Regions from separate parts of the Streptomyces sp. NPDC059008 genome, predicted to be linked through region 3. Evidence: riboswitches for the same ligand, from Rfam matches in the RefSeq annotation. Region 3 holds a riboswitch; each other region holds the start of a gene.
The links. A riboswitch is a leader RNA that binds a small molecule or an ion and turns the genes downstream of it on or off. The one in region 3 is predicted to bind cobalamin.

Region 1 (9,670 bases), on a different contig from region 3:
GTTGGCCCAGGCCGACTCCAGGGTGTTGACGGTCAGCCCCTCGTAGGGCCGCAGCTGGGCCACCATGCCGTACATCCTGCGGGCCTTGGTGGCCCTGCCTTCGCGGGCGAGCCGGCGGTTGTAGGCGTCGGCCACCTGGCCGGCCACGTTCTTCAGCTCGCCCCAGTTGGAGGGCGGCTGGTCATAGCCGTATTCGTGGAGGAGGTCCTTGCGGTAGTACAGCAGCCCGGCGTCGCTGTTGAAGGGGACACCCCAGATCTTGCCGTCGTGCTCGACGGTCTTGACCACGCTGTCGAGGAAGTCGCCGTCCAGGGCCGTGCCCCAGGGGCGGATGACCCCCGCCTCGGCGAACTCCGCGGTCCAGGCCACATCGAGGTTGAGCACGTCGTAGTCGCTGTTGCCGGACTGGCCCGCGGCCAGCAGCTGGCTGCGCTGGCCGTCGGCGGTGTCCGGGAGCTTGACGATCCGCACCGAGCGGCCGGTGCTCCGCTCGAAGGCCTCGATGAGGTCCTGGCGGACGCCCGTACTGCTGAGGTCGCTGCCGGTGGCGAAGACGATCGGCCCCTTCTCGGGGCCGGGCTGCGGGCCCGACGTGCAGCCGCCGACCGCCGCCGTCAGCGTCAGGCACAGCAGGGCGGCGGGCAGCGCGGTGCGCGGTGTCCTCACCGGCCCTCCCTGCCCGCGGTGCCGATGGAGGCGACCAGTCCGGCCAGCAGATCGGGGGCCTGCGGGCCGCCGGGCACGCACTGCCCCTTCGAGGCGCCGGCCAGCCCCTGCAGGACGAAGGTGTCGCAGCCGGACCGGCCCATCACCAGCGTCAGGACCGGCACCGCGGGCTTCTGCTTCAGCAGCGCGGTCAGGGTGCGCTCCACGCCCGCCGCGCGCCCGGGCCCGCCGTCGTCCTCGTCCAGGATCAGCACGATGGCCTGATGGCCGACGGCCGACTTCTTCATCTCCCGTACGGCGGCGGTCAGCGCCTCCTCCATCGCGGCGCCGTGGTCGACCAGCGCGTCCGCTCCCCCCTTCGCGATCCGCTCCAGTGCGGCCTTTCCGGGCGCCGGGTCGGCGGTGCCGAGCGGGACGGCCCGGCGCACCGCCGCCGGATCACCCGGATGCGTACGGTCCGGGAAGGTCCACAGGCCGTAGGTGTGGCGGTCGCCGACCATCTCCAGGACCCGGCCCGCGGCGCCGAGGGCGACGGGGAGCTTGCCGCCGTCGGCCATCGAGGTGGAGGAGTCCATCAGGATCAGCAGCCGGCTGGACTTCTGTGCCCGGTCGTAGCCGTCCAGCACCCGGGCGACCTGGTCGGCGCCGGCTGTGAAGGGGATGACGGGGGCGCCGAGGTCGGTGTTGGCGCGGCTGCTGCGCAGCGGGGAGTCGGCGGCGGGCGCGGGCACCGTGCCGTCCTTGCCGGGCACCGCGCGGTAGCCGTGCTCGGTGAGGACGCGCTGTCCGCCGTCCGGGGCGCGCAGCCAGTCGGCGAAGCGGTCGGCCGCGGCCTGCCGGGGGGCGGCGTCCCCGGCGCCGTGCCAGTCGACCCGGATCAGCGGGTGGTCCAGGGCCGGGACGTTCTTGGGGTAGTAGGCGGCGTAGCGGTCGCCCGGGGGCGGCGCGGAGCCCAGGGCGGGGCAGCCGCCGATGGCGTGGCCGAGGTTGAAGTCGGCGAGGGACTTCTCGGAGACCAGCGGCGCCGAGCGGGCGCCGCGGCCGGTGCCGGGGGTGCCCCCGGCGGCGTCGGGGCGCAGCGAGCACAGCAGTTCGGTGCTGCCGGCGTACTGGCTGCCCGGGGCGGAGAGCCGCTGCTCGGCGCTCTCGGCGAGGGCGGGGTCGGGGGCGCCGGACGAGTCGATGTGCGAGCCGTCGTTGGCGAGGTAGAGGCCGATGGTGTGCAGCAGTCCGGTGCCGGAGAGCACGGGGCTGGGGCGCAGCAGCCGCAGATCGCGGTGTGCGCTGTCGGTGCCGGTGAGCAGTTCCTGCCAGGAGGCGCCGACGGGTTCGACGTCGGTGAGCCGTTCGGTGGCCGGGATGCCGACGACCAGCGGGCTGTAGGCGACCGGGCCGGTGTTGTGCAGGGTCGCGGGGGATCCGGTGGGCGGCATACCGCGACGGGCCTCCTCATAGTCGGCGGTGGATTCGGGGACCCACAGGTCGGGTTGGGGTCCCGGCCGGTGGAGGGGGTCGGTGCCCTTGGTGTCCTTGAGGTCCTTGCCGGTGCCCTGGGCCTGGCCCTGCCAGCGGTCGGCGGCGGCGAAGCCCTGGTCGACCTGGTCCTTGGCGGCGGAGTAGACGGTGATCTGGGCGCGCCGGCAGCCCGCGGGCAGATCGTCCTCGCCGTGCAGCGGGCGGGTGTTGAGCTCGGACATCTCGTAGCCGAAGGCGGCCTGGCGCAGGGTGGGCTCGGCCTCCGGGGCGGTGAGCAGCCGCAGTTCGAGGGCGGGCGGGCAGTCCGGCGGCGGGCGCAGCGCGTGCAGGGTGACCAGGGTGGCGGCGGTGAGCGCGAGGACGCCGCCCAGCACGAGCAGGAGCCGCAGCCGGCGCCGGAGGTGCTGGTTGAACCAGCGGCGTAAGCGGACCCGCGGCGGCGTCGGCAGCCGGACCTCGGGGGTGGCGAAGGACAGGACGACGTCGTCGAGGGTGTTCTGCTTCGCGGAGCGCGGCTCCCAGACGTCGCCCATCGGGGTCCGCTCGTCGGCGAGCCGGGTGCGCAGCTCCCGTACGAGGTCCTCGAAGGCGACGAAGCGTCGGCCGGGGAGGCCGTGTTCGAGGATCTCCACCATGGCGCGGGTGAAGAGGCTGCCGCCGGCCGGTTCGTCGCCGCTGAAGATCCGGCGGTTGGGCTGGGCGGCCATCAGCAGCGACATGGGCTTGCGCAGGGAGTGGAAGGCCCCGTCGGCGTTGCCGGCGTAGCAGCACTCCAGGACGATCACGATGCGCTCGGCCCGTGCGTTGTCGAGGCAGGAGAGCACCGTGTCCTGCCAGGAGACGGTGGTGTGGCTCTGCCGGGGCACCGAGGCGCCGACCATCAGCTGCAGATCGCCGCCGTCGCTGCGGACCCGGCCGTGGCCGGAGAAGTGCACCAGCAGCAGACCGCGCGCCTCGTCGGCGGCGGTCTTGAGGGCCTGCCCCAGCTCCCAGGGCTCCGTGGGGCGGCAGACCGTGACCTCGTCGGCGGTGAACAGGTCGGTGGCGGTCAGTGCCCGCCGCAGCTCGGGGGCGTTGTCCTCCACCGCGGGCAGGCCGGTCAGCGTGGTGTAGTCGTGGACACAGACCAGCAGCGCCCGGTTGATCTTTCCCCGCGCGTCGTATTCGGACATCCGGGTCAGCCCTCGCCGGTGCCGCCCCCGCGCGTCGGTCCGCCCGGATCGGGGCGTTCGGTGTCGCCGACCGGCCGCAGCTCACCGCCCGTGCCGGCGTCGACGGCGGGCGCCTCGCCCTCGGCCCGCTCCTCCTTGCGGCGCCGCAGCCACTCCCGCAGGGCGATGCCCAGCCCCTTGGTGACCTCGGCGGCGACCGCGCCGACGATCACCAGGATCAGGTCATCCACTCCCACGGCCATGTCGCCGGGACCGGCCGAGCCGGCACCGTCGGTGTCGGCCGCTTCGTGGGCGGGGCGCGGCCGCTGCTCCCAGGCGTGTTCCCGGCGGCTCAGCCAGGGTTCGCGCTCCAGCCACACCTGGAGGTCGTCGATGTCCTGCTGCGGATTGTTCGTCCCCGTGATCCTGATGCGGATCTCGTGATGACCGGCGCTCTCCGGCATCCCCCAGCCCCCTTCCGGCGGCCCCTTCGCCACCGTGCAACTGATAGTGACGTGGGATCAGGGGCACAGGCAACCGTCTGTGACGCGGCCGCCACCCTGTGGCGCGTGCCACAGCGCCTGCCGCGGGGCTGCGTCGCAGGTCAAGGTTGAGTTGACGGGCCTTCGCGGGGCGTGGTGGACTGCCGGAGCCAATCGGCGACAGATGAGGAAGTCCGGTGAGAATCCGGCGCGGTCCCGCCACTGTCACCGGGGAGCGTTCCTCCAGCGAAGGCCACGGTCCGCCTCGCGTACGTCTGACGGCGTACCAGGACTGGAAGGCCGGGGGCCACGCCGATCCGGGAGCCAGGAGACTCTTGTCGCCGTCACGTCGAGCCAGGGCGCGGACCCTGAGTGAGGACATACCGCCATGCCCGGCCGCCCTTCGAGAGCACCACTGCACGCCCCCGCAGGGCCCCTTCGAGGCCTGACGGCGGTCTGACCCGATGCGCGGCGAACACGCGGGATACGCGTGCGGCGCGGCCCTGGGCTTCCTCGCCGACCTGATCGCGGCGGATCCGCGGCGCGGCCATCCGGTGGCCGCGTTCGGCCGGGCGGCGGGCGCCGTGGAGCGCCGGCTGTGGCGCGACCACCGCGGGTACGGAGCGGCACACGCCGTGCTGTGCGCGGGCGGTGCGGCCGCCGGGGCCGCCCTGCTGCAGCGCGCCACGGGACGCTCCCGCGGCGCCCGGGTCGCGCTGACCGCGGCGACGGTCTGGGCCGTGCTGGGCGGCACCTCGCTGGGCCGGGAGGCACGGGCCGTCGGCGGGGCGCTCACGGCGGGCGACCTGGACGTGGCGCGGGAGCGGCTGCCGCATCTGTGCGGGCGTGATCCGCAGGCGCTGGACGGGCCGCAGCTGGCCCGCGCGGTGGTGGAGTCGGTCGCCGAGAACACCTCGGACGCGGTGGTGGGCGCCCTGGTGTGGGGCGCGTTCGGCGGGGTGCCCGGCCTGGTGGCGTTCCGGGCGGTGAACACGCTGGACGCGATGGTGGGTCACAAGTCGCCGCGTTACCGGCGCTTCGGCTGGGCCTCGGCCCGGCTCGACGACCTCGCCGGCTGGCCCGGCTCCCGGCTGACCGCCGCGCTGGCGGTGCTCGCCGGCCCCGACCGGCGCGGCGCGCTGCGGGCCTGGCGGGCGGACGGCGGGGCGCACCCGAGCCCCAACGCGGGCCCGGTGGAGGCGTCGTTCGCGGGTGCGCTGGGCGTACGGCTGGGCGGCACGCTGGCGTACGCCGGGCGGGTCGAGCACCGACCGGTGCTCAACGGCGGGGCGCGGCCGGTCGCGGCCGGCGACATCGAACGGGCGGTACGGCTGTCGCGGAAGGTGAGCGCGCTGGCGCTGGCGACGACGGTGGCGGGGCGGCTGGTGGCGGGCGCGGTGCGGCACAGGAGTGCGGCGGCGCGCCGCGGGAGCGGGAGGAAGAGCCGTTGAACGGGCGGAGCAGGGCGTCCGGCAAGGCCGTCGGCGGGGGCCTGTTGGTGGCCGGTACGACGTCGGACGCCGGCAAGAGCGTGGTGACGGCGGGGATCTGCCGCTGGCTGGTGCGCCAGGGCGTGCGCGTGGCGCCCTTCAAGGCGCAGAACATGTCGCTGAACTCGTTCGTCACGCGCGAGGGCGCGGAGATCGGCCGGGCCCAGGCGATGCAGGCCGCCGCGGCGCGGGTGGAGCCGACCGCGCTGATGAACCCCGTGCTGCTCAAGCCGGGCGGCGACCGCAGCAGTCAGGTGGTGCTGCTGGGCAAGCCGGTCGGTGAGCTCAGCGCCCGCGGCTACCACGCGGGCCGGCAGGAGCAGTTGCTCGGCACCGTGACCGACTGCCTGGCCGAGCTGCGGCGCACCCATGACGCGGTGATCTGCGAGGGCGCCGGCAGCCCCGCCGAGATCAATCTGCGACGCACCGACATCGTCAACATGGGCATCGCCCGGGCCGCCCGGATACCGGTCGTCGTGGTCGGCGACATCGACCGCGGCGGGGTGTTCGCGTCCTTCTTCGGCACCACGGCGCTGCTGTCGAAGGAGGACCAGGCGCTGGTCGCGGGGTACCTCGTCAACAAGTTCCGGGGCGATGTGACGCTGCTGGAGCCCGGCCTTGCGATGATGCGGCGGCTGAGCGGGCGGCCGACGCTGGGCGTGCTGCCGTTCGCGCACGGGCTGGGCATCGACGAGGAGGACGGCCTGCGGGTCTCGCTGCGCGGCGCGGTGCGCGAGAGCGTCGTGGCGCCGCCGCACGGCGCCGATGTGCTGCGGGTCGCGGTCGCCGCCGTACCGCTGATGTCGAACTTCACGGACGTGGACGCGCTGGCCGCCGAACCCGGCGTGGTGGTGCGGTTCGTGGACCGGGCCGAGGAGCTGGCCGACGCGGACCTGGTGGTGCTGCCGGGGACCCGGGGCACCGTCCGGGCGCTCGCGTGGCTGCGCGAGCGCGGCCTCGCGGACGCGATCGCCCGGCGGGCCGCCGAGGGCCGCCCGGTGCTGGGCGTCTGCGGCGGCTTCCAGATGCTGGGCGAGCGCATCGAGGACGAGGTCGAGTCGAAGGCGGGCACGGTCGAGGGGCTGGGGCTGCTGCCCGTACGGGTGCGCTTCGCGGCGGAGAAGACCCTCGCGCGGCCAGCCGGGCGGGCGCTGGGCGAGCCGGTGGAGGGGTACGAGATCCACCACGGCGTCGCCGAAGTGACCGGCGGTGAGGCGTTCTTCTCCGATGACGAAGGGCACGGCCTGGACGGCTGCCGGGTCGGCTCCGTGTGGGGCACGCACTGGCACGGCTCGCTGGAGAGCGACGGCTTCCGCCGGGCGTTCCTGCGGCGGGTGGCGGCCGACGCGGGGCGGGCGTTCGTCCCGGCCCCCGACACGAGCTTCGCCGCGCTGCGCGAGGAGCAGCTGGACCGGCTGGGCGATCTGATCGAGGAGCACGCGGACACGGACGCGCTGTGGCGGCTGATCGAGGAAGGGGTGCCGGAGGGGCTGCCGTTCGTGCCTCCGGGGGCGCCATGAGGGGTACGCATGGGACGGATCGGGCCGGCGACGTGGAGGATGACAAGGCATGACAACGGTGCACAACACGACCCCGCAGTACCCCTTCACCGCGGTCGTCGGGATGGACGATCTGCGGCTGGCGCTGCTGCTGAACGCGGTGAGCCCCGCGGTCGGCGGGGTGCTGGTGCGCGGCGAGAAGGGCACCGCCAAGTCCACTGCGGTGCGTGCGCTGTCGGCCCTGATGCCGGCCGTCGACGTGGTCGGCGGCTGCCGCTTCGCCTGCGCGCCCGCCGCACCCGACCCCGGCTGCCCTGACGGACCGCACGAGCCGGGCGCCGTCGAGCAGCGCCCGACGCGCATGGTCGAGCTGCCCGTCGGCGCCTCCGAGGACCGGCTGGTCGGCGCGCTGGACATCGAGCGGGCCCTGTCGGAGGGCGTGAAGGCCTTCGAGCCGGGGCTGCTGGCGGACGCGCACCGCGGCATCCTGTACGTCGACGAGGTCAACCTCCTCCACGACCACCTGGTGGACCTGCTGCTGGACGCCGCCGCCATGGGCGCCTCCTACGTCGAGCGCGAGGGCGTCTCCGTGCGGCACGCGGCCCGCTTCCTGCTCGTGGGCACCATGAACCCCGAAGAGGGCGAGCTGCGGCCGCAGTTGCTGGACCGGTTCGGGCTCACGGTCGAGGTCGCGGCCTCGCGCGAGCCGGAGCAGCGGGTGGAGGTGGTCCGCCGGCGGCTGGCCTACGACGCCGACCCGGCCGGCTTCGCGGCGCGCTGGGCGGCCGAGGAGGAGGGGCTGCGCGGGCGGATCGCCGCCGCCCGGGAGCTGCTGGCGCATGTGGTGCTGGGCGACGCGGCGCTCCGCCAGATCGCGGCGACCTGTGCCGCCTTCGAGGTGGACGGGATGCGCGCGGACATCGTGATGGCGCGCACCGCCACGGCCCTGGCCGCCTGGGCGGGACGCACGGACGTCCAGGAGGAGGACGTCCGGCAGGCGGCGCTGCTGGCGCTGCCGCACCGCCGGCGCCGCAACCCCTTCGACGCCCCCGGCCTGGACGAGGACAAGCTCGACCGGACGCTGGAGGAGTTCGGCGGGGCGGACGAGGGCGCGGACGGCGAGGACGACCCGGAGCCGGACGGTCCGGACGGCGGCCCCGACGGGGGCGGTCCGGGCGGTGCGCCGCCGCCGCGGGAGGGCGGGCCGCAGGAGTCGCCGCAGCAGCCGGAGGCCGAACTGCCGCACCAGCAGGACCACCAGGCCCCGCAGGCCCCCGAGTCCCCCCAGGCGCCCGAGAAGTCCGAGCCCGAGCCCGAGCCCCGGCCTCAGGCGGGCGCGGCCGGGGAGAAGCCGGCCGTCGGGGCCGCCGAGCCGTTTCGGACCCGCCGGCTGGACGTACCGGGCCTGGGCGAGGGCGCCGACGGCCGCCGCTCCCGTGCCCGTACCGCGCACGGCCGGACGACCGGTGCCCGCCGCCCCCGGGGCGCCCTGGGCAAACTGCACCTGGCCGCGACCGTGCAGGCCGCGGCCCCGCACCAGCACGCGCGCGGGCGGCGGGGCAGCGGCCTGGTCGTGCGCAGGGACGATCTGCGCGAGGCGGTGCGCGAGGGCCGCGAGGGCAATCTCGTGCTGTTCGTCGTGGACGCGTCCGGTTCGATGGCGGCGCGCAAGCGGATGAGCGCGGTCAAGGGCGCGGTGCTCTCGCTGCTGCTGGACGCCTACCAGCGGCGCGACAAGATCGGCATGATCACCTTCCGGGGCGCCGGCGCGGAGCTGGCGCTGCCCCCGACGTCGTCGGTCGAGGCGGGTGCGGCGCGCCTGGAGCAGCTGCCGACGGGCGGCCGGACGCCGCTGTCGGAGGGGCTGCTGCGGGCCCACGAGGTGCTGCGGGTGGAGCGGATGCGAGACGCCTCGCGCCGCCCGCTGCTGGTGGTCGTCACCGACGGACGGGCGACCGGCGGCCCCGAGCCGGTCGCCCGCGCCGCCCGCGCCGCCCGCCTGCTGGCCGCCGAGGGCACCGCCTCGGTGGTCGTGGACTGCGAGTCGGGCCCGGTGCGGCTGGGGCTCGCGGGCGAACTGGCCCGGGAACTGCAGGGCACGGCCGTGACCCTCGACGAGCTGCGCGCCGACAGCGTCTCCGCCCTCGTACGGACCGTGCGGGGCAACAGGACCGATCACGCCAACAGGAAGGCCGCGTAATGCCGCAGGGACAGCCGTCCGTCGTACCGAACGACGGGCTCACCACCCGCCAGCGCCGCAACCGCCCGCTGGTCTTCGTCCACACCGGCCAGGGCAAGGGCAAGTCCACCGCCGCCTTCGGGCTGGCGCTGCGCGCCTGGAACCAGGGCTGGCCGGTCGGGGTGTTCCAGTTCGTGAAGTCGGCGAAGTGGAAGGTCGGCGAGGAGCGGGCGCTGAAGGTGCTCGGCGACTCCGGCGAGGGCGGCACCGTCGCCTGGCACAAGATGGGCGAGGGCTGGTCCTGGGTGCAGCGCGACATCGCCTCCAGTGAGGACGCGGCGCGCGAGGGCTGGGAGCAGGTCAAGCGGGACCTCGCCGCGGAGACCTACAAGCTGCTGGTGCTCGACGAGTTCGCCTACCCGCTGAAGTGGGGCTGGATCGACACCGAGGAGGTGGTGTCGGTGCTGCGCGACCGCCCCGGTACGCAGCATGTCGTCATCACCGGGCGCGGCGCCCCCCAGCCGCTGCTGGACTTCGCCGACCTGGTGACGGACATGACGAAGGTCAAGCACCCCATGGACGCGGGGCAGAAGGGCCAGCGGGGCATCGAATGGTGAGCCGGGCATGAGCAACGGGTCGATTCCACGGCTGGTGATCGCCGCGCCGTCGTCGGGCGCGGGCAAGACGACGGTGGCCACCGGCCTGATGGCGGCGTTCGCCGAGGCCG
Region 2 (9,670 bases), on a different contig from region 3:
TGCCAAGGCGACATGGCGGCTCGATCTCACCATCTGTGGGAGGCATCCGATGCCATTCATCGACATCAAGGTGATCGCCGGAGTATTCACCCCCGAAGAGAAGCAGAAGATGGTCGAAGATGTCTCCGAGGCGTTGATCGCCATCGAAGGCGAGGCACTGCGACCGGTGACGCATGTGGTGGTCACCGAGACGCCCAGCGGCGAATGGGCAGTCGGTGGTAAGGCCCTGACGGCCGAGGACGTTCGGGCGAAGAGGGCCGGCTAGCCCGGCCGGTGGGGGTATTCGAGCTCCTGCCGGTCGCCAGGCGGCAGCACATCCGTGGCCTGGAGGCCCGCCCCGAGGCATCGGCCTGGGAGCAGAGGCTCTCCTGCAAGTAGGTGTCGCAGGTTCGGATCCTGTGGTGCCCGTAGTGGTGGACCGTGAGGTCAGCGGCCCCCGGCTCGTTTGAGTCGGGGGCCGTTTTCGTGCCCGGGGGCGGTGGGGTGGCGGGGGTGGAGGTGCTCCGGGGGCCGCTGGGGGCTGTTGTTTGTGGCGTGTGGGGGTGTATCGTCCACAGTAGTTTGAAGTTTCAAGTAAATGGGCCACGTGGTGTCGTGGTGGGAGATCGGAGAGCGGGTTCATGGCCGTACGACGGCTCAATCACGCGGTGTTGTACGTCCGGGATGTGGCACGGGCGGTGGCTTTCTACGGTGAGGCGCTGGGGCTCACCGTGGATGTGGAGATACCGGGGCGGGCGGCCTTCCTCAGCGCGCCCGGCTCGCTGAACGATCACGACCTGGGGCTGTTCGCGGTAGGGGCGGACGCGCCGGGGCCGGAGGCCGGGCGCGTCGGGCTGTACCACCTGGCCTGGGAGGTCGGCACGCTCGGCGAACTCGCCGCGGCCGAGGCGCGGCTCGGCGAGCGCGGCGCCCTGGTCGGCGCCACCGACCACCTCGTCTCCAAGTCCCTGTACGCCAGGGACCCGGACGGCAACGAGTTCGAGGTGATGTGGCGGGTTCCGCGGGAGGACTGGCCGGGGCCGGAGGTGGCGGACCGGCTGCGGCCGCTGGATCTGGCGGTGGCGCTGAGGCGCTGGGGGCCGGATCTGGTGACGGGCGCCGCGGCCGGTTCGGCCACGTGAGGTGAGGCGCGGCCCGCGCGCCGTGCCTCAGGAGTCCGACGCCGGTGCCGCCTGCTCTGCGGGCTTCGCCCGGTCCGCCGCCTCCGCTCGCTGCGCCCAGCGCTTCTCCACGCCGCTCAGTCGCCAGTACGCCAGCGCCGCGGCCCACACCACGACGAACAGGCCGACGATGATGAAGCCGACGTTGTCGAGGTCGAGGCTGGAGATCCAGCCGGTCAGCGGGTCGTCGAGGGCGAGTTTGTCGTGCAGCACGGTCACCAGCTCGATCGTGCCGATGAAGAAGGCGACGGCGATCGACAGTCCGGTGATGGTGAGGTTGTAGTAGACCTTGCGCACCGGGTTGGAGAACGCCCACTGGTAGGCGAAGTTCATGAACGTGCCGTCGAGGGTGTCGAACAGGCTCATCCCGGCGGCGAACAGCAGCGGCAGGCACAGGATCGCGTACCACGGCAGGCCGGCCGCGGCGCCGCTGCCCGCCATCACCATCAGGGTCACCTCGGTCGCGGTGTCGAAGCCGAGCCCGAAGAGGAAGCCGAGCGGGAACATCTGGCCGGGGCGGGAGATCGAGCGGGTGAAGCGCCCCAGGAAGCGGTTCATGAAGCCGCGCGAGTCGAGGCGCTGCTCCAGCTCGGCCTCGTCGTACCGGCCGTCGCGCATACCGCGGAAGACCCGCCAGATCCCGGCCAACGCGATGAGGTTGAGGGCGGCGATGAGGTAGAGGAACGTCCCCGAGACCGTGGTGCCGATGGTGCCGAGGATCTGGTGGGTACGGGACTCGTCGTTGAGCAGGGTCCCGGCGAGCTGGGCGCCGCCCGCCACGAGGGCGGCCATCGCGACCACCACGCTGGAGTGGCCGAGCGCGAACCAGAAGCCCACCGAGACCGGCCGCTTGCCGTCGGCCATCAACTTGCGGGTGGTGTTGTCGATCGCGGCGATGTGGTCGGCATCGAAGGCGTGCCGCATGCCGAGGGTGTAGGCGGTGATGCCGAGTCCGGCGCCGAAGACCTGGCTGCCCACGGAGTAGTGGTGCGGGACGACGAGCAGGAAGAGCACGCCGAAGGCGACGACGTGCAGACCGGCTATGACGGCCATCAGACCGGCGGTACGGAGGGTGTCCTGCCGGCGCCACCGGAACGCGGCGGGGGCAGGGGTGTTCGGGGTATCGGTGGACAGGGCCATCCGGCGGTCACGCTCCAGCACCTCGTGGATCACTTCGTGAGATGCCGTGGCCGGTCTCCTGGCTTACGGGTGCACGCGTCCCTCCCCGCCTTCCCGGCCGCGGGCTGCGGTCAGTGGCGCCGTACGCGCGCCATGCGCATACGGAAAGGGCTGGAAACTCCCCGATCACAGTGGCGAGGGCCGCTCCGGCCTGGGACACAAGGTCCGGCACCGGTCTTCCCGAACACCACGGCTCGGTCACTCTATCTGCCGGGGAGTGCGGGATCTGTCGAGGAGGACGGGTGGAGGTGCGGGCCAGTGGCAGCGGACTCACGGCCGGTGGTCGCCGGGAGGGCCGGGGCTCCGGCGGGGCCGGTGGGCCAGGGGCGCCGGGTCAGTACTCCAAGGACGAGAGAAAGGCATGCAGTTCGCGGTCGAAGAGCCCGGTGTTCTCCAGATTGACCATATGGGCCGCGCCCGGTATTCGGACTCTTCGGGCGCCGGGGACGGCCAGCGCTATGGCGTGGGCGTTGGCGGAGATGTCCGTACTGTCGAGGTCGCCGTCGAGCACGACCGTCGGCACCCGGATCTCGCCGAGACGGTCCGCGGCGCCGACCTCAAGGGGCATCCCGGCGCCCAGCCCGTCGGCATGCACCTCCACATTGGCCGTGGCCGAGGCGCGCATCCGCTCACGGAACCCCGGGTGCACGGCGGATGGTTCGCGATGCGGACCGTCCACCCACATCCGCAGGAAGTGCTCGACATAGCGCTCCGCGCCGTCCGGTGCGCCGATGGCCGCGACCTGCTCCTTGATGTGCTCCAGGACGAAGGGGTCGGTGAAGGGGCGGCCGCTGATGCCGGGGGAGGCGAGCGCGAGGGCCGTCACCCGGTCCGGGTGGGCTATCGCGGTGTCGAGGGCGACCCGCGAACCGTGTGAGAGGCCGACGAGGACGGCGCTGGGGGCGTCGAGCGCGTCCAGGAGCGTGCACAGGTCGTCGTGGTTGGCGTAGTCCCCGTCCACCGTGGAGGACAGGCCGTGGCCGCGGAAGTCGTAGCGGATCGCGCGGAGGCCGGAGTTCACCAGCCAGGTGAACTGTTCGTCCCACATGTGCTGGTCGAGCATGCCGCCGTGCAGCAGCACCACCGCGGGACCCGAGCCGGCCGTCTCATAGAACAGCTCGCCGCTGTCGACCGGCACGAGGCCGTTGTCGACCTCGGACCAGTCGGTGATTGCTCGGGTCATGCTCCGGACCGTCCTTTGCGCGTGAGATGCGTGGTGCTGACATTACTTGTCGGTGATGTCGGCATTCTCCGGTGGAACGTGTGAGCCGTTCGCCAGGTGCCGGAATTCCTCGCCGAGTCGGTCGAGTACATGCAGGGTCGTGCGGACGTCCTCGGCGGGCAGGTCGGCCAGTCGTCGTCGCAGCTCCGTCGCCTCGAACTCCTGGATCCCGCGTATTGCCGCCGTGCCCTCGGCGGTGAGCTCGATCAGGGAGGAGCGGCGGTGTGCGGGGTTGGGTGTCGTCACGACCAGGCCCAGCTCCGCGGCGTGGTTCACCCAGCGCTGCACCGGCTGTCTGTCGAGCCCCATGGAGCGGGCCAACTGCGGCACGGTCCTGGGGCCTTCGCTGTGCAGGGCGTCCAGCAATGCGTGTTCACCGGCGGTCATGCCCGTGTCCGTCAGCTCGCGCTCCACCGCGCGGACGACCGTCCGGTGCAGCGGCCAAAGGCGTCTGATGACGCCGTACAGCAGGTCCTCGGCGGGAGGGGGTCCGTCGGTCCCCTCCCTGTCGGCGTCGCGCGCGGTGGAGCTGTGCGCTCCAGCGCCGTTCGCGTCGGTGCCATGCTCTGCGGCATCCCCCTCATTGACACTCATGATGTCATGATGACATCGATGATGTCGTTTGGGAAGGGGCTTGATGCGGAAAGGAGTTGAGGGGAAGCAGGCGGTGAGGGCGGAAGGCGTCGGCGAGGGAGAGCGGGAGAGCGGATGAAGGTCGGTCTGTTGCGTGCGGTCGGGGTGGCCACGGCGGTGTACGGGGTGGCGGTGACGGCGGTGCCCGATCTGCTGGCGCGGCCTTCGGGGCTGGTCGACGGTGAGGGAAGGGTCGAGCGGGCCACCCGGGTCTCGTTGCGCCCGCTGGCCTGGCGGGAGGTGGCCAGCGGGCTCGCGCTCGCGCTGGCGCCCGAGGGGCCGGCGCTGCGCACCGCCGCGTACATAAGGATCGCGGCGGATCTCGGGGACGCCGTCCTGGTCGGTGCGACGCTGCCGGGTCGGGACCGGAGGGCGAAGGCGGCCGCGGTGTCCGTGGGGTGGGGCGCGCTGTCGGTGGTCGGTCTGTTGGCCGGCGGGCGGCGGTAGGGGTCAGTCGCCGGACGGGGCGGGGGCCGTTTCGGGGGCGAAGGAGATGACGAGGTCGGCGTGGTCGCGAGTCGCCGCCACGAGGCGGGCGTTGGCCTCGTCCGAGGTGTGCACGAACCGTTCGGCGTCGGCGCGTGGGCGCCCGAAGCGCTCATGGCGGTCGATCAGCCGCCGGATTCGCTCCGGGTTGTCCAGCTCCACGTACCAGACCTCGTCGAGCAGCGCGCGGACCCGTGGCCACGGCGCGGAGTCGAGGAGGAGGTAGTTGCCCTCGGTGACGACGAGCGGGATGTGTGGTGCGACGGCGATGCTGCCGGCGACCGGCTCCTCGATGCGACGGTCGAAGGACGGGGCGTAGACGGTGGTGTCCGGCTCCGGCGTGCGCAGGCGCGCCAGCAGTGCCTCGTACCCGGCGGGATCGAAGGTGTCGGGCGCGCCCTTGCGGTCCGTGCGGCCGAGGCGGTGCAGCTCCGCCTCGGCGAGATGGAAGCCGTCCATCGGGACGAGCGCCGCCTGCCCGGCCAGCTCCGCCACCAGGTGGGCGGCGAGGGTGGACTTGCCGGCGCCCGGTGGGCCGGTGATGCCGAGCAGTCGGCGTCGTGCGGGGGTCGCGGAGCCGGCGAGCCGGCGGGCGCGGGAGAGGAGGTGCCGGGGATCCATGATGGGGCCATCGTGCCTGATCGGCGGCCGGCCGGCGGCGGATCGGTCCGGCTCCCTCGGTGCCTCGGCCGTGGCCGCCGCGCCTTAGTCGTAGTACTCCATGCCGTATTTCGCGCCGATCGCGTTGAGGCGGGCGAGGTCGGGGTGGCCGCCCTTCATGACGACCGGCCCGGCCTCGAACATGTCCTCCACGAACTCCTCCCAGCTGCCCGGTGACGAGATCTGCAGGCAGCGGGCGGGCGGCTGGGAGGCGTTGCGCATGGCGTGCGGGACGCCGTGGGGGAGCAGGGCGCACATGCCCGCGGTCAGGCGGTGGGTGGCGCCGTCGAAGTCGACCTCCATCTCGCCTTCGAGGACGTAGACGAACTCGTCGGCGTGGTGGTGGACATGCGGCGGAATGTCGACGTCGAGCTGGTTCTCCAGGATGGCGAGCCGGCCCTCGGTGTCGTGCGTACGGGCCTTGACGCCGAAGCCGGGCGGCAGGGGCACGCGGCCCGGGCGTCGCTCGCCGGGCCGCAGGACGAAGAATCGCTCCTCGGGCATGGTGATCGCCGGTCCTCTCCTGGTGGGTGCGCAGGGCGGAAAGTGGAATCGGAATCCGATTCCGTTTGAGGAGCGTAGCAGTAGCATCGGCGATGTGGCAGCCTCTTCGACCTCCCCCACCCCGCAGCGCAGGCCGCGCGCCGACGCCGAGCGCAACCGCACCCGTGTGCTGGACGCCGCGCGGGAGGTGTTCCGCGCGCGGGGCGACGAGGCACAGATGCCCGAGGTCGCCCGGGCGGCGGGGGTGGGCGTCGGAACGGTCTACCGGCACTTCCCCAGCAGGGCGGCCCTGATCGCCGCTGTGGGGGAGCAACGCCAGGCGGAGATCGTGGAGTTCGGGCGCACCCGCTGCCTGCCCAGCGCCACGGCCGCCGACGGGCTGGCCGCCTATGTCGAGCACATCGGGGAGGTGCTGGACGCCGAGCGGGGGCTGTCCGCGTCGATCGAGGCGGCGTTCGGCTCCACTGAGCCGACCGGGGAGGGCCGCACGCAGGCCGAGGCGGTCGCAGGCCAACTGCTCGCCCGCGCCAAGGACGAGGGCGCGGTGCGCGCGGACGTCGAGGTGGGCGACGTGGTGATGATCGTGTGCGGACTGGCGGCGGTGATCCGTCACGACGCCGGTGACTGGCGCCGCTACGTCAGCAACGCGTGTGCGGGGCTACGGCCCCAGGGCGCGCCCGGTGGAGCGGGGACGGACCGGGGCTGAGGCCGGTCGGGCGGGCTACCCGTTCGAGACCCCCAGCCGCCACAGCGAGGTGACCTCGGCCGCGCGGGCCTCATGGAGCGGGTCGGAGGTGTCGCGGGCGCGCGGATGGCGCGGGGTGATGTCGAGCCGGCCCAGGACCGTCAGACCGGCCTTGGTGAAGGCGTCGAGGAGCTCGGCGTGCGGGCGCAGGCCGAGGTGTTCGGCCAGGTCGGAGAGGATCAGCCAGCCCTCGCCGCCCGGGGTCAGATGGTCGGCGAGGCCGTTGAGGAATCCGTGCAGCATCGCGTTGCCCGGGTCGTACACCGCGCGCTCCACCGGGGAGGTCGGTTTCGCGGGCACCCACGGGGGATTGCAGACGACCAGCGGGGCGCGGCCGGCCGGGAACAGATCCGCCTCGACCACCTCCACCTGCCCGGCGACACCCAGGCGTTCGGTGTTCTCGCGGGCGCAGGCCAGCGCGCGCGGGTCCTGGTCGGTGGCCACCACGGTGCGCACACCGCGCCGGGCGAGCACCACGGCCAGCACGCCGGTGCCGGTGCCGATGTCGAACGCCAGGTCCTGCGCGGGCAGCGGCGCCTCGGCGACCAGGTCGACGTACTCACCGCGGGCCGGCGAGAAGACGCCGTAGTGCGGGTGGATGCGGTCGCCGCCGAGCGCCGGGATCTGCACGCCCTTCCTGCGCCATTCGTTGGCGCCGATCAGGGCGAGGAGTTCACGCAGCGACACCAGCGAGGCGGCCGGGGCCGGGCCCTCGGCGTCGAAGGTCTCCGCGGGAGCGGGCTCTCCGGGGCCGTATGCCCTGGTGCAGGCCTCGCGGACGTCGGGGGCGCGGTGCAGCGGGACGGCGTGCGTGGCGTCGAGCGGGATCAGCAGCATGCCCAGGATGCGGGCGCGTTGGTTCTGCGCGGCGCGGTGCAGATGGAACGCCTGAGTGGCATCGGCGGGCGGTGCCTTGCGCGGGCGGCGGTCGATGCGGCGGGCCATCGCCGTCAGCAGCTGGCGGGCGTTGTGGAAGTCGCCCCGCCACAGCAGCGCGGTCCCCTCACAGGCGAGTTTGTAGGCGTCGTCGGCCCGCGTCCGGTCGTCCGCGATGACGATCCGCCGGGGTGGCGGGGAGCCGTTCTCGGAACGCCAACGGGCGGAGCGGGGCCGGTCGGCCTCGGTCCATTCGACGACCGGTGCTGCGTTCACCGAAGTGTGCCTCGCGTGTGTGGTTCGGCCCGTCCCGTGGGGTGCCGTTGCGGCGCGGCGTCCGGCACGCTCCCGGGAGGGCTCGGTGCGCTCGCGGGTGGCGGCGGGCGGGTGGTGTGACGCTCGACTTTACTCCGAATCGCCATCGGTCCTGGTCGCGTCGGTGTGGGGCACCGGGGACGGAGGCCGGCGGCGCAGGCCGGGGTCAGTCGTCGATGCCGAAGGCCTCCGCGTAGCGCACCGTGCCGCGCGGGGGTATGGAGCCGTCCAGGGAGAGCGCCATGAAGGCCTCGTCCGGCCAGGGCTGCGGGGGCAGGATGCCGAAGCGGTCGACGGCCGGCACGAACCCGAAGCGCGGGTAGTACGGCGGGTGGCCCAGCACGATCGCGGTGTGCTCGCCGGCGGCCCGCGCGGCCTCCAGCAGGGCGCGGATCACCGCACTGCCCGCACCGCTCTTCTGGTACCCGGGCAGCACCGCGCACGGGGCGAGCGCGACGGCGGGGACCTCGTCGACATGGCAGCGCGTCAGCAGGGCGTGGGCGGCCGGGGTGCCGTCCGGCGCGTCGGCGACGTACGAGAGCCCGGGCAGCCAGGCGGCGGGATCGCGGCGCAGGGCGTCGACGAGATCCGCCTCCGCGGCCGTGTCGAAAGCGGCGAGATTGATCCGGCGGACGGCCGGTATGTCGTCGGCGGTCTCGGGGCGGGGATACCAGGGGCGCACCGCGGCGGGCGCGGGCGCCGTCGTCCCCTCGCCGGTGCCGGGCGTGCCGCCGGGGTCCTGCGGGCCGTCGGAGCGCTTCGTGCCGTCGGTGTCGTTCGTACCGCTCATGCCGTCATGGTCGCAGCCGGGTCTGACATCCGGCCACGGCTTTTCCCGTACCGCTCCGCGTCTCCGCGTCTCCGCGTGCGGCGCCGCGTCAGTGCGCGGTACGCCTCTCCGGCCGCCGCATCAGGAACGCCGCGGCCGACCCGGCGGCGAAGAGGGCGACGACGGAGAGCGCGGTGCTCACCCAGGACGCGCCGAGCCAGTGGCCGCCGAAGTAGCCGAGGCTCACGCTGTACGCGGCCCAGGCGAGGCCGGCCAGCGCGGACCAGGGGAGGAACTCGCGGACCGTACGGTGCGCGACGCCGGCGCCCAGGCTGACCACGGACCGCCCGGCGGGCGCGAAACGGGCCAGTACGACGATGCCGCCCCCGCCCCGCGTCAGCGCCGTGCCGAGGCGCTTGTGCGCCGCCGTCAGACGGCGCGAGCGGCCGATGGCCCGGTCGAAGCGGTCGCCGCCGCGCCAGGCGAGCCGGTAGGCCACCATGTCGCCCAGCACCGAGGCGCCGGCCGCGCACAGCACCAGGGAGAGCATCTCGGCCAGATGGGCTCCGCCGTGGACGGACGAGGCGACATCGACGGCGTCGGCCGCGGTCCCGGTGCCGGCGGCCGTGGTGGCCGCGGCGATCACCAGGACTCCGCTGGGCAGGATCGGGACGAACACGTCGAGGACGATCGACAGGCTGACGATCACGTACACCCAGGGGGTGCCGCTGAGCGACCCCAGGCTTTCCACCAACGTGCTTCTCCCGCTCCGGACCCCGCCGCGACGTCGCTCGGTGCGGCAGGGGCGGCTCTAGCGCCATACAGCGTACGCCTGGCCCTTCCGCCGGCCGGTGCGGGGTGGCGGTGCCGCCCGCCGAGAAGACGGCACGGCCCGTACGGCGAAGGTGCCGTACGGGCCGTGTGGGACACGTCGGGATCAGGCGGCGGAAGGCTCCCGCTGCGCGCTCGGGGCCGCCTCCTGCTCGCGGGTACCGAAGAAGACGCGGTCCAGCGCCCAGGTGCCGGGGCCGGTGAAGACGATCAGCAGGAAGGCCCAGGCGTAGATCGCGGCGGACTCGCCGCCGTTCTGGATCGGCATCAGTGCGCCGGCCTGGTGGACG
Region 3 (9,670 bases):
CCCCCGAGCAGCCGGACCTCAACTGGAAGAACCCGGAGGTACGCGCCGAGTTCGAGGACATCCTGCGGTTCTGGTTCCGCCGCGGCGTCGACGGTTTCCGTATCGATGTGGCGCACGGCCTGATCAAGCACCCCGAACTGCCCGACCTGCCGGTCCCTGCGGACCCGGGCTCCCCGGAGGACCAGGCTCCGGTCGACCACCCGCACTGGGACCGCGACGAGGTGCATGAGATCTACCGCTCGTGGCGCCGGGTGGCCGACGAGTTCCCCGGCGACCGCAAGTTCGTCGCCGAGGCATGGGCGCCCAACCCCGAGCGGCTCGCCCGCTACGTCCGGCGCGACGGCCTGCACACCGCCTTCAACTTCGACTTCCTGATGACCAGTTGGGACCCCGGGGCGCTGCGCGAGGTCATCGACAGCTCGCTCGCCAGCCTCGGCGCCGTCGGCGCCCCCGCCACCTGGGTGCTCTCCAACCACGACGTCGTACGCCACCCCAGCCGCTTCGGGCGCGCGGTGGTCAGGAAGTGGACCGCCAATGTGCCCTACCGGCCGGAGGGCCCCCTCGACCTCGGACTCGGCATCCGCCGCGCCCGCGCCGCCGCCCTGCTGATGCTCGCCCTGCCGGGTGGCGCATACGTCTACCAGGGCGAGGAGTTGGGCCTGCCGGAGGTCGAGGACCTGCCCCAGGACGTGCTCCAGGACCCCATCTGGGAGCGCTCCGGAAACACCGACCCCGGCCGCGACGGCTGCCGCGTCCCGATCCCGTGGTCCGGGCAGCAGGCACCGTTCGGCTTCAGCCCCGACGACGCCACCGGCGCGCCCTGGCTGCCCCAGCCGGCCAACTGGCACGCCCTCAGCGTCGAGGCGCAGACCGGCGACGAGACATCCATGCTGGAGCTCTACCGCCGCGCCCTCCACCTGCGCCGGGACCACGCCGCACTCGGCGACTCCGGCCTGACCTGGCTGGACACCCCACCCGGAGTCCTCGCCTTCACCCGCGAGCCGGGCTTCGCCTGTGTCGTCAACCTCTCCTCCGAGCCGTACCGCCTCCCGGAGCACGACGCGGTGGTGCTGGCGAGCGGGCACCTCGAGGACGGCCGACTGGGGGCGGACGAGGCGGTCTGGTTGGCGCTGTGACGGTGTGACGGCGCAACGGCGCCGACTGTGCGGACGGGCGACCGACCGGCCGACTCCAGGCCGGACGGTCGCCCTTCGCGCATGCGCTCGGGCAGCAGGCCCCACTCCCGGGCTGAAGGGACTGGATTTACTAGGGCGTCCAACTATATATTCGGGGCCAAGGCCCGCGGTGCAGGGAAGCCGGTGTGATTCCGGCACGGTCCCGCCACTGTGACCGGGGAGTACGTCGTCGAGCAGAACGCCACTGACGAGCACGAGGTCGGGAAGGCGGGCGGCGTGCGCTGATCCGGGAGTCAGGATACCGGCCGCGGGATGTTCCGTGTTTTCCACGAGGATGGAGCAGACACGCATGGCACCGGTATGCGTCCAGGACCCCGGCGGACCCGTCGGACGGGCATCGGACTCCCCAGGATTCCTCCGTCACGACCCTCCCGTCGTCTGAGGCCTCCGCCATACGCGATCTCGCGCAGCCCCCCCACGGACGCCACCTCGCCCGTGCCCCGGCGGGCGCGCCATCCCGGATCCCCTCCGGAACCGTCCGGATCCCCCTGACGAGAGCAGGTATTCATGGTCCGTGAACACGACCGCGCCTCCGTGCGCGAGTTGACCCACTTCGTCGGCGGCAAGCGCACCCCGGGGACATCGGGGCGCTACGACGACGTGTACGACCCCAACACCGGTCGGGTACAGGCCCGTGTCCCCCTCGCGAGCCGCGCCGAGACCGAGGCCGCCATCGCCGACGCCGCCCGGGCGCAGCGGGAGTGGGGCGGATGGAACCCGCAGCGCCGAGCCCGTGTGCTCCTGCGATTCCTCCAGCTCGTCGAGCAGGAAAGGGACGCGCTGGCCCGCCTGCTCTCCTCCGAGCACGGCAAGACGATCGCCGATGCGCACGGCGACCTCCAACGCGGCCTGGAGGTCGTCGAGTTCGCCGCGGGCATTCCGCACCTGCTCAAAGGCGAGTTCACCGACAACGCCGGCACCGGCATCGACGTCCACTCCCTGCGCGCCCCCATCGGCGTGACCGCCGGCATCACCCCGTTCAACTTCCCCGCGATGATCCCTCTTTGGAAGGCGGCGCCCGCCCTGGCCTGCGGTAACGCCTTCCTTCTCAAGCCCTCCGAACGCGACCCGTCCGTGCCGCTCCGGCTGGCCGAACTGTTCCTGGAGGCGGGCCTGCCGCCCGGTGTCCTCAACGTCGTGAACGGGGGCCGGGAAGCCGTCGACACCCTCCTGGAGGATCCCCGCGTCGGCGCCCTCGGCTTCGTCGGCTCAACGCCCGTCGCCGCGCACGTCTACGCCGCCGCGGCGGCACACGGCAAGCGCGCCCAGTGCTTCGGCGGCGCCAAGAACCACCTGATCGTGATGCCGGACGCCGACCTCGACCAGGCCGTAGACGCCCTGATCGGCGCCGGTTACGGCTCGGCGGGCGAGCGCTGCATGGCGATCTCGGTCGCCGTCCCGGTCGGCGAGGACACCGCCGACGCCCTGGTGGCACGCCTGACGGAGCGCATCGGGCGGCTGCGCATCGGCCGCAGCGACGACCCGGAGGCGGACCTCGGCCCGCTGGTCGGCCGGGACGCCGTCGACCGGGTGCGCGGATACGTCGACCTCGGCGTTCAGGAGGGGGCCGAACTCGTCGTCGACGGAAGGGACTTCGTCCTGCCGGGACACGAGAGCGGCTTCTTCGCCGGTGCCTCCCTGTTCGACCGGGTCACCCCGGACATGCGCATCTACCAGGAGGAGATCTTCGGGCCGGTGCTGTCCGTCGTCCGCGCCGGCGACTACGAGGAGGCCCTGCGCCTGCCCAGCGAGCACGTGTACGGCAACGGAGTCGCGATCTTCACCAGGGACGGCGACACCGCCCGGGACTTCACCCGCCGGGTGGACACCGGAATGGTCGGGGTGAACGTGCCCATCCCGGTGCCGGTCGCCTACCACACCTTCGGCGGCTGGAAGCGCTCCGGCTTCGGCGATCTGAACCAGCACGGCCCGGACGCGATCCGCTTCTACACCCGTACGAAGACCGTCACCTCGCGCTGGCCCGGAGGCCGGCGCGAGGGCGCGAGCTTCACGATTCCCACGATGGGGTGACCGACGATGACCAGCACCCTGCTCACCGAGGACCAACAGGCCCTCGTCGAGACCACCCTGGACTTCGCCCAGGACCACCTCGCCCCGCACGCCCTCGACTGGGACCGTGAGAAGCACTTTCCCGTGGACGTCCTGCGCAAGGCCGCCGGCCTGGGACTGGGCGGCGTCTACGTCCGTGAGGAGTCGGGCGGCTCCGGCCTCGCCCGCACCGACGGCGTCCTCGTCTTCGAGACCCTGGCCTCCGGCTGTCCGTCCATCGCCGGATACCTCTCCATCCACAACATGGTCGCCTGGATGATCGACCACTACGGCGACGACGCCCAGCGCGACCGCTGGCTGCCCCGGCTGTGCGCCATGGACGACCTCGCCAGCTACTGCCTCACCGAACCGGGCGCGGGCTCGGACGCCGCGGCCCTGCGCACCCGGGCCGTCCGCGAGGGCGACACCTACGTCCTGACCGGGGTCAAGCAGTTCATCTCCGGCGCGGGCGCCTCCCAGCTGTACGTCGTGATGGCCCGGACCGGTGACGACGGTCCCGACGGAGTCTCCGCGTTCGTCGTCGACAAGGACGACCCCGGCCTGTCCTTCGGCCCCGACGAGCGGAAGATGGGGTGGAACGCACAGCCCACCCGGCAGGTCGTCCTGGACGGTGTCCGACTGCCCGCCGACCGGCTCCTCGGCCGCGAGGGGCACGGCTTCCGCATCGCGATGAACGGTCTGAACGGCGGCCGGCTCGGCATCGCCGCCTGCTCCCTCGGCGGCGCCCGCAGCGCCCTCAACAGCAGCCTGACCCATCTCGCCGACCGGGAGGCGTTCGGGCGGCGGCTGCTCGACGCGCAGGCGCTGCGGTTCCGCCTCGCGGACATGGCGACCGAACTCGCCGCCGCCCGCGCGCTGGTCCAGCAGGCCGCCCAGGCCCTCGACCGCGGCGACCCGCAGGCACCCCAGCTGTGCGCCATGGCCAAACGGTTCGCCACCGACACCGGCTACTCCGTCGCCGACCGCGCCCTCCAACTGCACGGCGGCTACGGCTACCTGAGCGACTACGGCATCGAGAAGATCGTCCGCGACCTGCGGGTCCACCAGATCCTGGAAGGAACCAACGAGATCATGCGCGTCATCGTGGCCCGTGGCCTGACGGAGGCGTTCTGATGACCGCCGCCGAGGAACCCGTACTGCTGCACACCGCCGGACGAGCCGCCTACCTCACCCTCAACCGCCCCCGGGCCCTGAACGCCCTCACGCACCCGATGGTGCGCCGGATCGACGAGGCGTTGACCGCCTGGGAGCACGATCCGGCCGTCGAGACCGTGGTCGTCACCGGCGCGGGGGAGCGGGGCCTGTGCGCGGGCGGCGACATCCGCGCCATCCACGACGACGCCCGCGACGGCGACGGCGCCGCCTCGGCGGCCTTCTGGCGCGACGAGTACCACCTCAACGCGCGCATCGCCCGCTACCCCAAGCCGTATGTCGCCGTCATGGACGGCATCGTGATGGGCGGCGGGGTCGGCGTCTCCGCGCACGGAAGCGTCCGGGTCGTCACCGAGCGGTCCCGCATCGCCATGCCCGAGACCGGCATCGGCTTCGTCCCGGACGTCGGCGGCACCTACCTGCTGACCCTCGCGCCCGGCGAACTCGGCACGCACCTGGCGCTCACGGGCGGTCAGATCGGCGCGGCCGACGCCCTGCTGTGCGGGCTCGCCGACCACTACGTACCGTCCGGCGCACTGCGGCAGTTCGTCGACGACCTCGCCGGCACACCCGTACGAGAAGCGCTCACCCGCCATGTGCAACCGCCGCCGGAAGGAGAGCTGGCCGGTCGGCGGCACTGGATCGACGCCTGCTACGCCGCCGACAGCGTCGAGGAGATCGTCGACCGGCTCCTCGCCCATGGTGACCCGGCCGCGAAGGAGGCCGCGAAGACACTGCTCGCGAAGTCGCCCACCGCCCTCAAGGTCACCCTGGCCGCCCTGCGCCGCGCCCGGCGGCTCGGCCCGCTGGAACGGGTCCTGGACCAGGAGTACCGGGTCTCCTGTGCCGCCCTCGCCGCCCCCGATCTGGTGGAGGGGATCCGCGCCCAGGTCGTCGACAAGGACCGCGAACCGCGCTGGTCCCCGGTCACACTCACCGAGGTCTCCGACGCCGACGTCGAGCGCTTCTTCGCCCCCCTCGGCCCCCGCGAACTGGGGCTCGGCGCCGGCGCCGCACAGGAGGTGGCCTGGTGACCAGGAGCATCGCGTTCATCGGTCTCGGGCACATGGGCGGCCCCATGGCCGCCAACCTGGTGACGGCGGGCCACCGCGTGCGCGCCTACGACCTCGTGGCCGCGGTCCTGGAGACCGCCGCCGGGGCGGGCGTCGAGCCCGCCGGATCCGCGGCCGAGGCCGTCGCGGACGCCGACGTGGTGATCACCATGCTGCCCGCGGGCCGCCATGTCCTGGACCTCTACGACGGCGTCCTGGGCGCCGCCCGCCCCGGCACCCTCTTCGTCGACTGCTCGACCATCGACGTCGCGGACGCCCGCACCGCCCACGAGCGGGCCACCGCCGCCGGAATGCGGTCCCTGGACGCCCCGGTCTCCGGAGGGGTCGTCGGTGCCGAGGCGGCCACGCTCACGTTCATGGCGGGCGGGGGCGAGGCGGAGTTCGCCGAGGCGGAACCCCTGCTGGCGGCGATGGGAAAGAGGGCCGTCCACTGCGGCGGCGCGGGCGCGGGCCAGGCCGCCAAGATCTGCAACAACATGATCCTCGGCGTCTCGATGATCGCGGTCAGTGAGGCCTTCGTCCTCGGCGAGAGCCTCGGACTGTCCCACCAGGCCCTGTACGACGTGGCTTCCACGGCGTCCGGACAGTGCTGGGCGCTGACCGTGAACTGCCCCGTACCGGGACCAGTGCCGGGCAGTCCCGCCAACCGCGACTACCGGCCCGGATTCGCCGCCTCCCTGATGGCCAAGGACCTGGGCCTCGCCGCCGACGCCGCTCGCGCGGGCGGCATCCGGGCGGAACTCGGGCTCCGCGCCGCCGAGTTGTACGCCGCCCACGCCCGAGGGGCGGATGCCGCCGAGGACTTCTCCGGCGTCGTGCGCACGATCAGGAACCAGAGCGGAGAGCGGGCATGACCACACCATCGACGGGCGCGTACGAGACGATCCGCGTCGAACGCAAGGGCCGCACCGCCCTGCTCACCCTGAACCGCCCGGCGGCGCTCAACGCCCTCGACCTCCAGGTGATGAACGAGGTCGTGGCCGCCACCGAGCAGCTCGACCGGGACCCCGACTGCGGCTGCATCGTGATCACCGGCTCGGCGAAGGCGTTCGCCGCGGGGGCCGACATCAAGGAGATGCGGCCGCAGGGCTACATGGACATGTACCTCGGCGACTGGTTCGGCGCCTGGGACCGGCTCGGGCGGCTGCGTACGCCGACCGTCGCCGCCGTCGCCGGCTACGCCCTCGGCGGCGGGTGCGAGCTGGCGATGCTCTGCGACGTCCTCCTCGCCGCGGACACGGCCGTCTTCGGCCAGCCGGAGATCACACTCGGGGTGATCCCCGGCATCGGCGGCTCCCAGCGACTGACCCGGGCCGTCGGCAAGGCCAAGGCGATGGAGCTGTGTCTGACCGGGCGCACCATGGACGCGGCCGAGGCCGAGCGCGCCGGACTGGTCTCCCGCGTGGTGCCCGCCGGTGAACTCCTCGACGAGGCCCTCGCGGTCGCCGAGACCGTCGCGGGCATGTCGCTCCCGGTGGCGATGATGGCGAAGGAGGCGGTCGACCGGGCCTTCGAGACGACGCTCACCGAGGGCGTCCGCTTCGAGCGCCGCCTCTTCCACGCCGTGTTCGCGACCGCCGACCAGAAGGAGGGCATGAGCGCCTTCGTCGACAAGCGGCCGCCCGAGTTCCGGCACCGCTGACCGGCCGCCCGTCCCGGGGCCCGGACCGAGCCCCGGGACGGCGTCACGGCGCGCTCGACTCCACCGGATACGGCACATACGCGCGCCGGTCGGGGTCGATGGCCAGCCGCCCGCCGGCCGGGGGCCTGGCCCGCTGCGCGCAGTCACGGCGTTCGCAGATCCGGCAGCCCAGGCCGATCGGGGTGGCGGCACGGGGGTCGTCGAGGGCGATCCCCTCGGCGTAGACGAGGCGATGCGCGTGCCGCAGCTCGCAGCCGAGGGCCACGGCGAACTCGGCGCGCGGCGCGTGATGGCCGAAACCGCCCCTGGTGACGGTCCGTGCGATCCAGAAGTACCGCTTCCCGTCCGGCATTTCCGCCACCTGGGTCAGTATCCGGCCCGGAGCCGAGAACGCCTCGTGGCAGACCGTCTCGAAGCCGACGCCGAAGCGGGCGGACAGCAGCTCGACGTCGTAGCGCACGTCCTCGGCGGCCGGGTGGAAGGCGGAGTACGGCATGAGCAGGGCGCCCGCGAAGTAGTTCGCCAGCCCGATGCGGGCCGGCGCCCGCGACTCCGGTGAGGAGAGTTCCGCGGCGCCGTCGGCGAGCAGGCCGAGGAGCGGACCGTGCTCCAGCAACGCGAGTTGCGTGGCGAGCTGGAAGGCGCGCTGGCCGTCGCTCAGCCAGGGGGAGAGGAACAGCAGCCCCGCGGACGGATCGAAACGCCGGGCATCGGTGGCGCGGGCCTGCGCGGCCCGGACCACCCTGACCCCGTGCCGCTCGGCGAGCCGGGCGGTGAGCGGGTCGGCGGCCCGGCCCGGCCGCAACTCCAGGGAACCGGCGAGCTGTTCGGCCTCGGCGTCCAGCGGCTCGACGTGGTTGTGGTGGGCGTAGAAGAAGTCCCTGACCTCGTCGTGCGGTTCGGAGGGCGGTAACGGGACGCCGGTGCCCGGTGAGCCGAGGGCGGCGGCCTGCTCGGCGGTGTCGCGGTAGCGGCGGTGCAGGGCGACCAGGGCGCGGGCCACCTCCGGGTGGTCGCGGTCGGCCGCGGCGATGTCCTCGGTGGCGGGCAGCGGCACCCCGCACGCCTCGTCGGCGAGCGCGGCCCGCAGGTCGGCCGCGAGCCGGCCCTCGTCGGCCTCGGAGAAGAACTCCGCGCCCACGCCGAAGACCTCGGCGATCCGCAGCAGCACCGGAGCCGTCAGCGGGCGCCGGCCCTGCTCGATCTGGTTGGCGTAGCTGGTGGAGATGCCCAGGGCGCGGGCCGGCTCCACCTGGTTCATGCCGTACTCGCGGCGCAGGCGGCGCAGCTTCGCATGGGCGTAGACCTTCCGGTCGGCCGGTCGCCGGGCGATGGCACACCTCCTCGTCAGTTCCTGCCGCACGCGGTACGTGGCCCGCGCCGCCGACCCCGAGACGACCCGCCTGGCCGCGCTGCACGCGGCCCTGCGCCACGCCATGCTGAGCCGCAAGGGAATCCACCCCAACCTGGACTACCCCGCTGCCCTCGCCTACCACCTGATGGGCTTCGACACCCCTGCCTTCACCCCGATTTTCGTGATGAGCCGCATCACCGGCTGGACCGCCCACATCACCGAACAGCTCGCCCACAACGCGCTGATCCGGCCCTTGGCCTGGTATGCGGGGCCGGAGCAGCGGGCGGTGCCGACGGTGGCCGCGTAGCGCGCTCAGGCGGCAGCAGGCGCGGCGCAGACCGGAGTTCGGCCGTGTCGCGCAGCTGGACCCAGGGCGTGGCGGCTGCCACGCCGTGCGGGTGCGGCTGCGGTGTCGCCGTCAGATTTCGTCCGCGCGCCCGCACCCCCTGCCCGCCGCGTCTCCTCTCACTTCACTATGACGGTGCCCTGCATGGACGGGTGGATGTCGCAGTAGTAGTTGTACGTGCCGGCGGAGTTGAACGTGAAGGTGTAGGAACCGCCGGTGTCGAGTGTCGGCGAGTTCAGCGGGCCCGAGCCGTCGCTGGTCACCGTGTGCGGAGCCGAATCCTCGTTGGTCCAGGTCACCGTGGTGCCCTTGTCGACGGTCAAGGTTGCCGGTGAGAACGCGAAGTCGGCGATCATCACGTGGTTCGCCGGCGCCTGTGCGATCGGAGCCGCGGGGGCCGCGAGGGAAGCGGGTGCCATCGCGACCACGGCAGGCGCTCTGAAGTACCCGTGCTCACCCTGTGCGTCGTGTGCGGCACCACTCCATGCGCCGACTGAGGCGATGCCTGCGGCTGTGGCCACGGCAACCAGGGCGGTCGTGACGCGACGACGGTGAATCCGCTTCGGGGAATCCGTACCTGACCTGCATATCATGATGTCGACCCAATCTAACTCTGGTGCGGGTCTATGTACGCGCCCGCGGGATGCGGGTCGCGCATCCAGACATAAGCGACAATACTCCGCACATCCACGGGCCGTACAGCGGTTGTTGGCGCGTCAACTTGTTACGACACGGCCTGCGCATGCAGGTCCGCCGCGCTGGTGAAGGGCCACTTCCCGTAGTTGCTCGGGCCGGTGGGCGGCGGCCCGGACAGTGCCGTCATCCTGCCGCTCACCA

Region 1: linked by a shared signal. The riboswitch ahead of ACFWZH_RS38115 (cobalamin biosynthesis protein) and the one ahead of ACFWZH_RS06765 (CoA-acylating methylmalonate-semialdehyde dehydrogenase) in region 3 are both predicted to bind cobalamin.
Region 2: linked by a shared signal. The riboswitch ahead of ACFWZH_RS09085 (HoxN/HupN/NixA family nickel/cobalt transporter) and the one ahead of ACFWZH_RS06765 (CoA-acylating methylmalonate-semialdehyde dehydrogenase) in region 3 are both predicted to bind cobalamin.

Annotation. Positions count from the first base shown of each region.
Region 1 covers NZ_JBHYJC010000077.1:9,303-18,972, reverse strand. The annotation lists gene ACFWZH_RS38130 (extracellular solute-binding protein) at 1-666, opposite strand, end outside; gene ACFWZH_RS38125 (caspase family protein) at 663-3,314, opposite strand; gene ACFWZH_RS38120 (hypothetical protein) at 3,320-3,757, opposite strand; cobalamin riboswitch at 3,960-4,110, shown strand; gene ACFWZH_RS38115 (cobalamin biosynthesis protein) at 4,240-5,226, shown strand; gene ACFWZH_RS38110 (cobyric acid synthase) at 5,223-6,785, shown strand; gene ACFWZH_RS38105 (putative cobaltochelatase) at 6,835-8,964, shown strand; gene cobO (cob(I)yrinic acid a,c-diamide adenosyltransferase) at 8,964-9,560, shown strand; gene ACFWZH_RS38095 (cobyrinate a,c-diamide synthase) at 9,568-9,670, shown strand, end outside.
Region 2 covers NZ_JBHYJC010000004.1:287,488-297,157, forward strand. The annotation lists gene ACFWZH_RS09075 (4-oxalocrotonate tautomerase family protein) at 50-265, shown strand; gene ACFWZH_RS09080 (VOC family protein) at 621-1,121, shown strand; gene ACFWZH_RS09085 (HoxN/HupN/NixA family nickel/cobalt transporter) at 1,149-2,300, opposite strand; cobalamin riboswitch at 2,331-2,546, opposite strand; gene ACFWZH_RS09090 (alpha/beta fold hydrolase) at 2,674-3,522, opposite strand; gene ACFWZH_RS09095 (MarR family winged helix-turn-helix transcriptional regulator) at 3,565-4,155, opposite strand; gene ACFWZH_RS09100 (hypothetical protein) at 4,270-4,641, shown strand; gene ACFWZH_RS09105 (nucleoside/nucleotide kinase family protein) at 4,645-5,301, opposite strand; gene ACFWZH_RS09110 (cupin domain-containing protein) at 5,386-5,844, opposite strand; gene ACFWZH_RS09115 (TetR/AcrR family transcriptional regulator) at 5,939-6,550, shown strand; gene ACFWZH_RS09120 (methyltransferase) at 6,566-7,741, opposite strand; gene ACFWZH_RS09125 (GNAT family N-acetyltransferase) at 7,947-8,570, opposite strand; gene ACFWZH_RS09130 (DedA family protein) at 8,659-9,303, opposite strand; gene ACFWZH_RS09135 (DoxX family protein) at 9,487-9,670, opposite strand, start outside.
Region 3 covers NZ_JBHYJC010000003.1:318,050-327,719, forward strand. The annotation lists gene ACFWZH_RS06760 (alpha-amylase family glycosyl hydrolase) at 1-1,136, shown strand, start outside; cobalamin riboswitch at 1,280-1,461, shown strand; gene ACFWZH_RS06765 (CoA-acylating methylmalonate-semialdehyde dehydrogenase) at 1,704-3,227, shown strand; gene ACFWZH_RS06770 (acyl-CoA dehydrogenase family protein) at 3,234-4,379, shown strand; gene ACFWZH_RS06775 (enoyl-CoA hydratase/isomerase family protein) at 4,379-5,452, shown strand; gene mmsB (3-hydroxyisobutyrate dehydrogenase) at 5,449-6,345, shown strand; gene ACFWZH_RS06785 (enoyl-CoA hydratase) at 6,342-7,133, shown strand; gene ACFWZH_RS06790 (short-chain fatty acyl-CoA regulator family protein) at 7,177-8,466, opposite strand; partial or broken gene ACFWZH_RS06795 (citrate/2-methylcitrate synthase) at 8,498-8,794, shown strand; gene ACFWZH_RS06800 (cupredoxin family copper-binding protein) at 8,953-9,252, opposite strand.